Regions from separate parts of the Shewanella sp. SM87 genome, predicted to be linked through region 4. Evidence: predicted binding sites of a transcription regulator. Region 4 holds the regulator's gene; each other region holds the start of a gene.
The links. Region 4 encodes sigma-54, which starts transcription at its own class of promoters, with help from an activator protein. Its sites were predicted from a motif close to GTTGGCACGNNNNTNGNNT; they were not measured.
Positions count from the first base shown of each region.

Region 1 (3,198 bases), on a different contig from region 4:
CTTGGTCAATAACCCAATCTGGGCGTGCACCTGGACGGTCAATTTTGTTGATAACAACGATTGGCTTTAAGCCTTGAGCAAACGCTTTCTTCGTTACGAAGCGAGTTTGTGGCATTGGACCGTCAACGGCATCAACTAGCAATAATACTGAGTCAACCATAGACAGAACACGCTCAACCTCACCACCGAAATCGGCGTGGCCTGGGGTATCAACGATGTTAATACGGTAGTCGTTCCACTTGATGGCAGTATTCTTTGCCAGAATCGTGATCCCACGTTCCTTTTCAAGATCGTTGGAGTCCATCACCCGCTCAGTGGCTTCTCCTCGGGTTGCAAGGGTGCCTGACTGTGACAGCAACTTGTCTACCAGGGTCGTTTTGCCATGGTCAACGTGTGCAATAATGGCGATGTTACGTAAATTCTCTAGCACGGATAAACCTCTTACCATCAAACAAAAATAGGGATATTTCAGTAATTCGTTATGGTGATCTAGCTCGATCTACCACAATAAAAAGCGTGCCATTCTACTCCAGAGCGGCCTTGGCGCACAGGATTATTTTTGAACACTTATAAAACAATCCGCCAATCCTTGGGTAATTTCCGCCAATCATCCACTGAGTGAAATCCTCTGTAGCCAGAGTTAACGCTCTGTTTAATTGCCATATTCATAGGAAAAATCCGAGTTAAGCAGCTGAATTTGCTATTTTTCGTATTCAATGTTAGCACTGCTAATGTCGATTTAAGCATCAGCAAAATCGACTTAGACACAGAGAAATTACCACGTGAACACACTGCAATAAATTCTGCGGCACACTTAATCTAACGTTCATGTTGGCGTTTACACCCGATGGCATTAAGACTCACTTCATTGTCACGGGATACCTTTTACGCATCACTGATTTCACTTGGCCTGTGAACAGCAAAGACATTTCGCACATGAGAACGAACTCTTTCCTAATAATATGATAATAAACCACTATTGGATTGATAATGCGTGGCATAGTTGGACAGACTAGCGTGGTTTTATGACAATTATGCGGCGGTTATGCGGTGGTAAATAGTCCCGTGCAGTGCTGCAAGTATGTGCGAGCTTCACAGAGGCGGTACTTACTGAGATAGTGAAAGCCAAAGCATTATTGCCATCTCAGTGCCATATAAGCGGTGCATGTTATCGCTGTGCATCCCAGCTTAAGGTTTGCATGAATCAATTCAGTGCGCACCAAAATGGAGTAATGCACCAAAATGCCACAGACAAAAGCACTATTATGGTGCACACGCGAATCCAATTAAGTGCAGCAAAGATTTTAAACCATGTTAATCAGTAAGTTAAATTATTGGCATGGATATCGCTATATAGCTCGTAAGTTTGGCTCAAGATAAATCACTTGAGTTAAAAGATTATAGAAGGGGCATCCCTTTACCCTACCGGAGGCTTGAGAATGTCAGTTGAATCAGTTTTAAAGCAACTTGAAGAATTAGAAGTTAAGTTCGTTGATTTACGTTTTACCGACACTAAAGGTAAAGAGCAGCACGTATCTATTCCTTCTCATCAGGTAGATGCTGATTTCTTCGAAGACGGCAAAATGTTTGACGGTTCTTCTATCGCAGGTTGGAAGGGCATTAACGAATCAGACATGGTACTGATGCCAGATCCAACGACATTCGTACTGGATCCTTTCACCGAAGAAACCACAGCGCTGATCCGTTGTGACATTCTTGAACCCGGCACTATGACAGGTTACGACCGTGACCCACGTTCAATTGCTAAAAAAGCAGAAGCTTACCTGATCTCTACTGGTATCGCTGATACTGTATTGATTGGACCAGAACCAGAATTCTTCCTATTTGACGATGTCCGTTTCGGTACTGACATGTCAGGTTGTTTCGTTAAGATCGACGCTAAAGAAGCGGCTTGGAACTCAGGCACTAGCTACGAAGGCGGCAACACAGGTCACCGTCCATTTGTTAAAGGTGGTTACTTCCCAGTTGCACCGGTTGACTCATCACAAGACCTACGTAGCGCTATGTGTTTAGTGCTCGAAGAAATGGGCCAAGTGGTTGAAGCGCATCACCACGAAGTGGCGACTGCAGGTCAAAACGAAATCGCCACTCGCTTCAACACCTTGACTAAGAAAGCGGATGAAATCCAAATTCTGAAGTACGTAGTTCACAACATGGCACACGCTTACGGTAAGACTGCGACTTTCATGCCTAAACCCATCGTTGGTGACAACGGTAGCGGCATGCACGTTCACCAATCTCTGGCGAAAGACGGTGTTAACTTGTTCGCTGGCGACAAATACGCAGGTTTAAGTGAAACGGCTCTGTACTACATCGGTGGTATCATCAAGCACGCTCGCGCGCTGAACGCTTTCACTAACCCAAGCACTAACTCTTACAAGCGTTTAGTGCCACACTTTGAAGCACCTGTTATGTTGGCCTACTCTGCCCGTAACCGCTCTGCATCAATCCGTATTCCAGTGGTACCAAGCCCTAAAGGCCGTCGTATCGAAGCACGTTTCCCTGATCCACATGCAAACCCATACTTAGGTTTCGCAGCGCTACTAATGGCGGGTCTTGACGGTATCCAAAACAAGATCCACCCAGGTGAAGCGATGGACAAAGATCTGTACGATCTGCCTCCAGAAGAAGCGGCTGAAATCCCACAAGTGGCAACGTCATTAGAAAACGCCCTTGAAAATCTGCAAGCTGACCATGAGTTCCTGACAAAAGGCGGCGTGTTCAGTGAAGATTTCATCCAATCTTATATCGTACTGAAAACAGCAGAAGCTGAGCGCGTAGCACGTACAACTCACCCACTTGAGTTTGAAATGTACTACAGCCTGTAATGGCTATCGCTATACAACCGGCTCGCTTTATGTAATTGATACAGAAAATATAAAAGCCTCGATAGCAACGCTATCGGGGCTTTTTGTATTTTGAAGGTATATACAACTTTTATTCTGATTCAATCATCGCGTTGTTCTCTAAATAGGCATCATCGCCAACCACTCTTTTATCATTCAGAGAAGGCACGCCAGACACCGCGACAACAGCAACAATAGAGATAGATGGTTAAAAACCGATCTAAACTAAACATGGATGCAGCAGAAAAACCACCTATATAGTCGGAAGTTAACTACCGCGCCATTATTGTTAAGTGTCCACGCTTTATTCAACTAGGCTGGGTATTCTCAG
Region 1 is NZ_JAKKSC010000017.1:3,484-6,681, reverse strand. Features, by position in the region: gene typA (translational GTPase TypA) at 1-430, opposite strand, end outside; gene glnA (glutamate--ammonia ligase) at 1,440-2,849, shown strand; gene L5M11_RS14200 (hypothetical protein) at 3,176-3,198, opposite strand, start outside.
Region 1: a site for sigma-54 is predicted at 1,334-1,352, ahead of glnA (glutamate--ammonia ligase). Genes of this name have one in related genera too.

Region 2 (3,198 bases), on a different contig from region 4:
TTCACCAGTTCCTCGGTCACGTTCACGTTAGAGGTTTCTAAGGCGCCTTGACGAATCGCTCCCATGCCATCTAACGAAGCGGTCCCTTGAATGGGCGTGCCGCTCGCACCAGTTTCCGTATATAAGTTTTGTCCCATAGGATCTAGACCCGATGGATTAATAAAATCCGTCATAGTCAACTGACCCACGACTTGGTTCTCAGCGGTACCAGGGGTTTTTACTGAAACTTCGCCCTCCGCGGAAACGGTAATACTGGTCGCATTATCAGGAATCGTGATCGCGGGTTGTAGCAAATAGCCAGAACCTGGCGTCACAATCTGACCCGTATCGTCTAGGGTAAACTGACCATTTCGAGTATAAGCAGTGGTTCCATCAGGGAGCTGGATTTCAAAAAATCCAGGACCTTCAATCATGAGATCCAGTGAGTTATCCGTCGTCAGCATGTTACCCTGAGTAAACATTTTTTGAGTGGCGACGACTTTCGTACCCGCACCTATGTTTAATCCGTTGGGTAGCTTAGTGTTAGATGCACTAACACCACCCGCTTGGTTAACTGTTTGATAGAGTAAATCTTCAAATACTGCGCGGCTTTTTTTGTAGCCCACAGTGCTAGCGTTTGCTACGTTGTTTGAAATCACTGAAATATCAGTTTGCTGTGCGTCTAAGCCAGTTTTACTAATCCATAACGCCGGATGCATAATCTATCTCCTAACTAATACGCATTAATGAAGATGAAGCGCGATCATTCTCTTCCGCGGTTTTCATCATCTTGACTTGCAATTCAAACTGCCGCTGAAGATCAATTAAAGACACCATTTCATCAACAGGGTTAACATTACTGCCCTCTACGGCGCCACTTTCAACTGCGACGAAAGGGTCAGCTGGTGCAGGTTCACCTGACATTTGTCGAAATAATCCATCTTCACCACGCATCATCTGCGCATTGCCGGGATTGACTAACTTCAATCTCGCCACTTCTTCTATTACTTCAGCAGTCGCCCCTTGAGGGCGAACAGACACTATGCCATCCTGTGAAATTGACACTTTATCAATAGGTAATGGCAGCACTATCGGGCCAGCGTCCCCCATCACGGGATTGCCTCTGTCGTTATACAACATGCCCGTCGCATCGAAACTGAGACTACCGGAACGGGTATAAGCTTCACTGCCATCTTTCGCCTGAACGGCAAACCAGCCATCACCTTTAATGGCAACATCGAGATCCCGTCCAGTGGTTTTAATCGGACCAGAGCGAAAATTAGCTGACGGAGATTCTGTCATCGCAAACACCCTTGAAGGCAACCCTTCACCGAAGGCTTGCATCGATCTGGCCTGCGCCATATCTGATTTAAAACCATCGGTATTAGCATTGGCTAAGTTGTTCGCACGGAGTGCCAGCTCATTCATATTTTGCTTAGCGCCACTCATGGCGACATAAAGGAATTTGTCCACAGACTGCTCCGTCAAATTTTCTACATGACGATATCAAAGCAAGCATTGTGCCAATAAAAATTGATTTTAATTTACTGATAAAATTGAAGAATAAAGAAATGAAGTGAGTTGACGGCAGGATAAAGGCTAAGTGTTGCCACTGGCGGCAACACTTAGTTAAATAAAGTAATGATTAGCGGATTTGTAATACGGTTTGTTGCAGCGTGTTATTCACTTCAAGGGTACGGGAGTTCGCTTGGAAGTTACGCTGCGCCGAAATTAAATCGACCAGTTCAGTCGTCAAATCAATATTCGATTGCTCTAACGCCGATGAACTGATGCTACCAAAAGTTCCACTATTTGCCTCACCCGCTAACGCTGGACCAGAGTTCAAACTAGCCTTCCACGACGTATTACCCACTTGCGTTAAACCTTGTTCGTTAGCAAAACGAACTAAAGCAACCCGTGCTAAAGGCACGGTTGAGCCATTAGAATAACTCGCGGTCACTAAACCATCTTCGCCGATTTCAACGTTAGTTAAGCGGCCTACAGTCGTACCATCTTGCGTCAACTCAGTTGCACCAAAAGGAGCCGCATATTGCGTTGGGGCATTAAACTTGACAGTCAAATCTTGAGTACCATCGGCCCCAGCCCCTAAAACACCCGCACCACTGACGCCTAAAGCCTCAGTCTTGACTATAGCAGGATCGCTACCTGTGTAGACACCAACTGAATTGAACTTGAGGACAGAGCCTTTCCAACCACCAGCAGTTTGAGCCGTGCCCGTTGCATCAGGTGTACCATCGCCAGTGGTATCTGTTTGATAAGTACCAGCAGGACCGGCTAAATCGACTTGCTTTCCATCAACAGCATAGTAAGCCACCCAATTGTTCTCACCATTGTACGAACCATCTTTGGGCTTAACAAAATAAGTGGTCATAATATGTGGCTCACCGAGTGAGTCATAAATTGTCATTGATGTAACGTTATTGTAGGTTTTTGCATCTAGAGGATCGAATGCCGCGGGGTCGAGTGCACTTTCCTTAGCATTTAAGTTCATTTGTAAAGTAACATTCTCAGTCTTTACAGGGCTACCTGCAGTGTCTGGTATTTGTACCGGCTTAGCCGTCGTTAAACTCACTGATGTTGAGTTCCCATCTTTATCCACTGGGAAAGTTTGCAAATAATTACCAGCAGAATCAACCATGTAATTATTTTTATCGACCTTAAATGCTCCAGCACGGGTAAACGAGTGGTCTAATGTACCCAGTTCAGAGGCAGTAACGAAAAAGCCACCACCTTTAATCGCCATATCAAGGGAGTTATTCGTCAACTGTAAGCTACCTTGATGGAATTGCTGTGCCACTTGACTCGTAGCAACACCACCACCGACAGCAGTTTTAGCATTTGAAAAAATAGAATTAGCGTAAACATCCGCAAATTCAGCACGGGACTCTTTAAAGCCAATGGTGTTCGCATTAGCAATGTTATTCGCCGTAGTGTTTAAATCTTTCTGCGCGGCAGAAATGCCACTCAATGCAATGTTAAACGACATAATTCACCTCTACACTTGACTCAATTCATTTATGAGCAACTTACGCCCAATTCGGATACTGCAAAAATTCTTTTATGCAAACTTAGGTTTCAGACACAGCTAACACATCGGTTAACTTGATGCCCATACCGCCTCTCAAGTTAAGAATCGCGCCAGTACTGGCCGTACCGAGAGAAACGCTGGTCACATGAGCATAGGTCGAGACTGGCAAT
Region 2 is NZ_JAKKSC010000001.1:205,593-208,790, forward strand. Features, by position in the region: gene flgG (flagellar basal-body rod protein FlgG) at 1-698, opposite strand, end outside; gene flgF (flagellar basal-body rod protein FlgF) at 709-1,452, opposite strand; gene flgE (flagellar hook protein FlgE) at 1,625-2,986, opposite strand; gene flgD (flagellar hook assembly protein FlgD) at 3,069-3,198, opposite strand, start outside.
Region 2: a site for sigma-54 is predicted at 1,489-1,507, ahead of flgF (flagellar basal-body rod protein FlgF). Genes of this name have one in related genera too.

Region 3 (3,198 bases), on a different contig from region 4:
AATTGACCTATTGTTTTTATATTCAAGCTCATAGAACACTCCTTAATTTATACAAGAAAACAGAATTGCTCAGTAATTAAGCTTATGACCCTGTGCTTAAACTTCAATCACATTGATTACCCATAAAAAAGCAGAGCCTAGGCTCTGCTTCACTATCCCTCGATCCAAGCTAAGCATCAAGGTGAATCACGTGTTAATGTGCAAGTTTAATCAGCCCGCATTTTTGACCGTAACAAACTCAGGATAGGCATCAATACCGCAGTCAGAAGCATCCATACCGTTGTATTCTTCTTCCTCAGTCACACGGATCCCCATGGTTATCTTAATCACATACCAGACTGCAAATGATGAGCAGAATACCCAAGTGAAAATGATCGCTGCGCCCGTCAACTGTCCGGTAATAGTTGCATTAGCATTGGATAATGGCACACACATTAAGCCGAGGAAACCAGCCACACCGTGTACTGAAATCGCACCGACGGGATCGTCGATCTTAATGCGATCTAAGCCCACAATCGAGAACACCACCACACCGCCCGCCACTAAACCAATCACACCCGCCATTAACAATGAAGGCGAGAGAGGATCTGCTGTAATCGCCACTAATCCAGCCAAAATACCGTTAAGGATCATGGTCAAATCCGCTTTACCCCAAATCATCTTACACACGATAAGAGCTGAGATGGCACCAAAAGCCGCTGCAGTATTGGTATTCACAAACACTTTCGCCACTGAGCTTGCATTCGCCGCATCCGACACCATTAATTGCGATCCGCCGTTAAAGCCAAACCAGCCCATCCACAGAATAAACATACCTAAGGTTGCCATTGGCAAGTTAGAGCCTGGAATAGGATTCACTTGGCCATTAGGCCCGTATTTACCCTTACGCGCACCGAGCAATATCACGCCAGCAATCGCCGCGGTCGCCCCCGTCATATGCACAATACCGCTACCAGCAAAGTCTACAAAGCCCAGTTTAGCGATAAAACCTTGGCCCCAAGTCCAATAACCTTCTACTGGATAGATAACCGCTGTCATCACCACAGAGAAGAACAAGAAAGCCCACAACTTCATCCGTTCCGCCACAGCACCAGAGACAATTGACATCGCCGTTGCCACAAATACAACTTGGAAGAAGAAGTCAGATTCTAATGCATGGCTCGCATCTGCTGATTGCGAACCAATTAAGGTGCCAATTGACGGTAACCAGCCACCTTCAGTGTTATCCACATACATGATGTTATAGCCAACCAACAGATACATCACACAGGCAATCGCGTACAGCACAACGTTCTTAGTTAAAATTTCAGTGGTATTTTTAGAGCGAACTAAACCCGCTTCTAACATAGCGAATCCCGCCGCCATCCACATGACTAAAGCACCAGAAATCAAAAAGTAAAAGGTATCGAGTGCAAAGCGTAGTTCAGTGACTGTGCCGCCTAATTTCGTTAATTCTTCCATTGTCAGCCCCTTATAGCGCTTCAGTATCAAGTTCACCCGTACGGATACGGATAGCATGTTCTAAATCAACGACGAAGATCTTACCGTCACCAATTTTCCCCGTATGGGCCGCAGTGGTAATCGCCTCAATCAACATGTCGAGATTTTCAGCCTTAGTGGCAATTTCTAGTTTTACTTTTGGCAAAAAATCCACCTGATACTCGGCGCCGCGATACAACTCTGTATGCCCTTTCTGACGGCCAAAACCTTTCACTTCGGTCACCGTCATGCCCTCAATACCAATTCCGGCGATAGCTTCACGGACATCATCCAACTTAAACGGCTTGATGATAGCGCTGACTAGTTTCATCCTGACCTCCAAAAAAACGCGATTGTTATTAACTTGTATCAAAGGTAATTCAATCATTAGGCCAACAATTTAATCTATTGATTATTATTGGTTTAAATTGTTTAACACTATTTTTTAAGGTTAAAAACGCACCATAATCGAGCACGAACTGGTGCGATGCACTCTTTTAGTGAGCAGTTTAAGTGCGACAGCTATTCGACCTTAGGCCTATTGGTAACAAGGTTAAATTAGGGTCTACTGGGGGAAGCGTAAATCGAGATGAAATCTGAGCATCACAACACAAGCTCTTAGACAAAAGCGAAGATCATCACTAAGACAATCATCAAGCGCAGAAGGAAGGCCCGATGTTAAAACCAGAAGAATGTGTTCTCGTTATCGTCGATGTGCAAGGAAAACTTGCACAAATCATGGATAACAGTGACAAGCTGCATCAACAACTACAGACCTTAATCCAAGGCGCACAATTATTTGAAATTCCAATACTGTGGTTAGAACAACTACCCGATAAACTCGGAGCAACTAGCACTGAGCTGCAAACCTTACTTGCGAAAACCAGCTCACCCATTGCTAAGCAGCATTTTAGCGGCTGGCACTGTGACGCGTTTGCAAAGGCATTAACTAAGACGAATCGCAAACACGTCATAGTCGCGGGTATTGAAACCCATGTGTGTGTTTACCAAACCTGTTGTGACCTTATCGAGCAGCAATATTCGGTGCATTTAGTCGCCGATTGCGTATCGTCACGCAGTGCTGAGAATAAACAACTTGGGATCCAAATGATGACGGCCAGGGGCGCCCTATTAACTAACGTGGAATCGCTATTATTTGAATTACAACATCAAGCCCAAGGCGAGCGATTTAGGGCGTTATTAAAACTGATCAAATAGCGATTTAGCCCGTGGTATTCACTCGGCCAGCATGATCAACGCCTGACATTACTCGATATTTTTTCCATAAAAAAGCCCCCGCTGAGTCAGCGAGGGCTTTTGTTTGCATGAGGGGTTAGCTCATATCGAAAACTCAACCACGATTGATTAAAACCTACTTATAAGTGGCTTCGCGTTTTTTCGCTTCTTCATCCCACTTAGGTAACATGTCTTTCTTAAATGCTTCTTTCTCTGCATTCATTTTATCCATGTCCATACCTAATGCTGCTTGTGCCTTAGCTTTGGTAGAGATATCAGGAATCGCAACAGGATCTGTGATGCCTTTTTTACCGAGTAATTGCGCTAACTTCACACGAGCATCAGCAGCTTTACTTACCGAAGTTCCCAGAATACGCAATGCTTCATCCGGTGCGTGAGCTGCAACACCATGGGAAGCAATCGCTAAATCCCAACGCCATTGTGAGTGGCGGATATCTGTCAGTATGGGTTTCATTTCTTCTT
Region 3 is NZ_JAKKSC010000019.1:16,995-20,192, reverse strand. Features, by position in the region: gene L5M11_RS15300 (hypothetical protein) at 1-32, opposite strand, end outside; gene L5M11_RS15295 (ammonium transporter) at 211-1,461, opposite strand; gene L5M11_RS15290 (P-II family nitrogen regulator) at 1,472-1,810, opposite strand; gene L5M11_RS15285 (hydrolase) at 2,155-2,697, shown strand; gene nrfA (ammonia-forming nitrite reductase cytochrome c552 subunit) at 2,852-3,198, opposite strand, start outside.
Region 3: a site for sigma-54 is predicted at 1,858-1,876, ahead of L5M11_RS15290 (P-II family nitrogen regulator). Genes of this name have one in related genera too.

Region 4 (3,198 bases):
AAGGGACATATCTTTATCGACGATGATGATTTAACCGCAGATCCTATGCATCTACGTGCCCGCAAAGGCATAGGTTACTTACCGCAAGAAGCCAGTATCTTTCGTAAGCTAACTGTTCATGACAACATCATGGCCGTACTGCAAACTCGTAAAGAACTTAAAAACGAAGAACGAGAAGAAGAACTAGAACATCTGCTCGAAGAGTTTCATATCACCCACATCCGTGACAGCCAAGGCATGTCATTGTCGGGTGGCGAACGTCGTCGCGTCGAAATTGCGCGGGCTTTAGCCGCTAATCCTAAGTTCATTTTGCTCGATGAACCGTTTGCCGGCGTCGATCCTATTTCGGTTATCGACATCAAGAAGATTATCGAACAACTCAAAAGTCGCGGCCTTGGCGTACTGATCACAGACCATAATGTCCGCGAGACATTAGATGTATGTGAACATGCTTATATTGTGAGTCACGGAAACCTGATTGCCGAAGGAACTCCAGCAGAGATCTTAGACAATCAGCAAGTTAGGGCTGTGTACTTAGGTGAACAATTCAGGCTATAGTTAATCGAGCGAAGCCAATGGAGGCAATTTACACCGCCATTGGGCTTCACTCAAAATGATAATAAGCGACCTCATCCAACAATAATAACGTAGGGATCAGCGGTAACATGAAAGCGTCACTCCAGCTCAAACTGGGTCAACAGTTAACCATGACGCCACAACTACAACAGGCTATACGTCTGTTGCAACTGTCGTCATTAGAACTGCAGCAAGAGATCCAGCAAGCATTAGATTCTAATCCCCTTCTCGAGCTGGAAGAGGATCAATTCGACGCCACTAAAACCCCTGTAAACCAAACGCTATCCGATACGGATTTCAGTGAATCTAGCACTCTGCCACCAGAAAAAGACAGCTCCACCATAGACACGGCAGAGTCGCTAACCAAAGAATCCATGCCCGATGAGCTCCCCATGGACACCACATGGGATGAAGTGTTTACCGCCTCCCCAAACTCAGGCCCCGGCGGCAGTCGTGAAGACGATATGCCCTTCCAAGGCGAGACCAGTGAAGGTTTGTACGAACACTTAGAATGGCAAAAAAACCTCACGCCGTTTTCTGAAACCGATTTAGCCATTGCCACCGCCATTATTGATGCCATCGACGATCAGGGCTATCTCACCCAAAGCACTGAAGAAATTCTCGAAGCCATGGGTAATCCTGAAGTTGAGCTTGACGAAGTCGAAGCCGTACTCAAGCGCATTCAGCATTTTGATCCCATAGGCGTTGCTGCACGCGATTTAAGTGAATGCCTGCTGATCCAACTGTCGCATTTCGCCGCTGATACTCCCAACCTAGAAAACGCCCGCATGCTGATCAAAGATCATTTAGATCTGATCGCCGCCCGTGATTTTAGGTTATTGATGCGTAAGACTAAATTAAAAGAAGATGAATTAAGGGATGGTATAGCACTCATCCAAACCCTCAATCCTCGCCCAGGTTTGTTGATCACGCCCAATAATGACGAATACGTTATCCCAGATGTGTCTGTGTCGAAGAAAAATGGCCGCTGGGTCGTTGAGCTTAATCCTGACTGCATGCCCAAAATCAATGTAAATCAACATTATGCTTCTATGGCACGCAGCACAAAAAACCAAGCCGATAGCCAATTTATTCGCGGCCATCTGCAAGAGGCTAAATGGTTTATTAAGAGTCTAGAAAGCCGTAACGACACTTTGCTTAAAGTTGCTAATTGCATAGTGCAATATCAGCAAGGTTTCTTTGAGTACGGTGAAGAAGCCATGAAGCCTATGGTGCTTAACGATATTGCCGAAGCGGTAGAAATGCATGAGTCCACCATCTCACGGGTCACAACTCAAAAATACATGCATACCCCTAAGGGACTTTTTGAACTAAAATACTTCTTCTCTAGCCACGTCGGTACTGACGATGGTGGTGAGTGCTCATCCACAGCAATCAGAGCCTTTATAAAGAAACTGGTGGCAGCGGAAAACCAGAAAAAACCATTAAGCGATAGCAAGATGGCACAACTTCTGGCAGAACAAGGGATCAACGTAGCCCGCAGAACCATTGCGAAGTACCGAGAGGCTATGCTTATTCCACCTTCTAATCAGCGTAAAAGTTTATAACCTACAGTGGATATCGGAGGACGTTTCTATGCAAATAAACCTAAGTGGACACCATGTCGAAATTACCGAATCGTTACGTGCATATGTAGAAGAAAAGTTTTCAAAACTTGAACGCCATTTCGAACAGATCAATAATGTGCACGTTGTGCTCAATGTTGAGAAAATGCAACAAATTGCTGAAGCGAGAATAAACCTCATAGGTGGTGAAGTTTTTGCTACTTCAGAGCATGCTGACATGTATGCCGCTATAGACGCCCTGATTGACAAGCTTGACCGTCAGGTTATTAAACACAAAGAGAAGTTAACAAAACACTAATAATGGAACTTTGTACCATACTGCGGCCGGAGTGCACTACCTGCGCCACTCCGGGCAGCAAGAAAAAGGTACTGGAACTCATCAGCGACTTAGTCGCTGCCCAGTACCCGACCCTCTCATCTCAAGAGATATTCGAAAGCCTAGTGGCGCGCGAAAAGATGGGGAGCACAGGTATAGGTAACGGCATCGCCATTCCACATGGTCGACTAGCCGATATAGATCAGCCCATTGCCATACTAATTAAGTGTGAAGAGCCGATAGCATTTGATGCTATCGATAAGCAACCTGTTGATATTTTATTTGCACTACTGGTGCCTGCAGACCAATGTCAGCAGCACTTAAGTACCTTGTCTTGCATGGCCGAAAAGCTGAGCGACAAGCAAATATTAAAGCAATTACGCAAGACGCATGATGAAACGGAACTCTATCAGGTAATCACTGGATGAAACTGGTCATAGTGTCGGGCCGCTCAGGCTCAGGCAAATCTGTCGCCCTTAGGGTACTCGAAGATCTCGGCTATTATTGTGTCGATAACCTTCCCTTGCCATTGATTGGCAGTTTGCTTGAGCAACTCAAAGGCAGTAACGATCTCGTCGCCATCAGTGTCGACGTGCGTAACATGCCTGAGCAGGATAAGGTCTTAGTGAAACAACTCGCTAGCCTACCTCCAGATACTGAGTTAACGAGCTTCTTCCTTAACTCCAGCGATAAAATTCTGCTCAAGCGTTACAGCGAAAC
Region 4 is NZ_JAKKSC010000006.1:123,759-126,956, forward strand. Features, by position in the region: gene lptB (LPS export ABC transporter ATP-binding protein) at 1-558, shown strand, start outside; gene L5M11_RS06890 (RNA polymerase factor sigma-54) at 666-2,144, shown strand; gene hpf (ribosome hibernation promoting factor) at 2,173-2,460, shown strand; gene ptsN (PTS IIA-like nitrogen regulatory protein PtsN) at 2,463-2,906, shown strand; gene rapZ (RNase adapter RapZ) at 2,903-3,198, shown strand, end outside.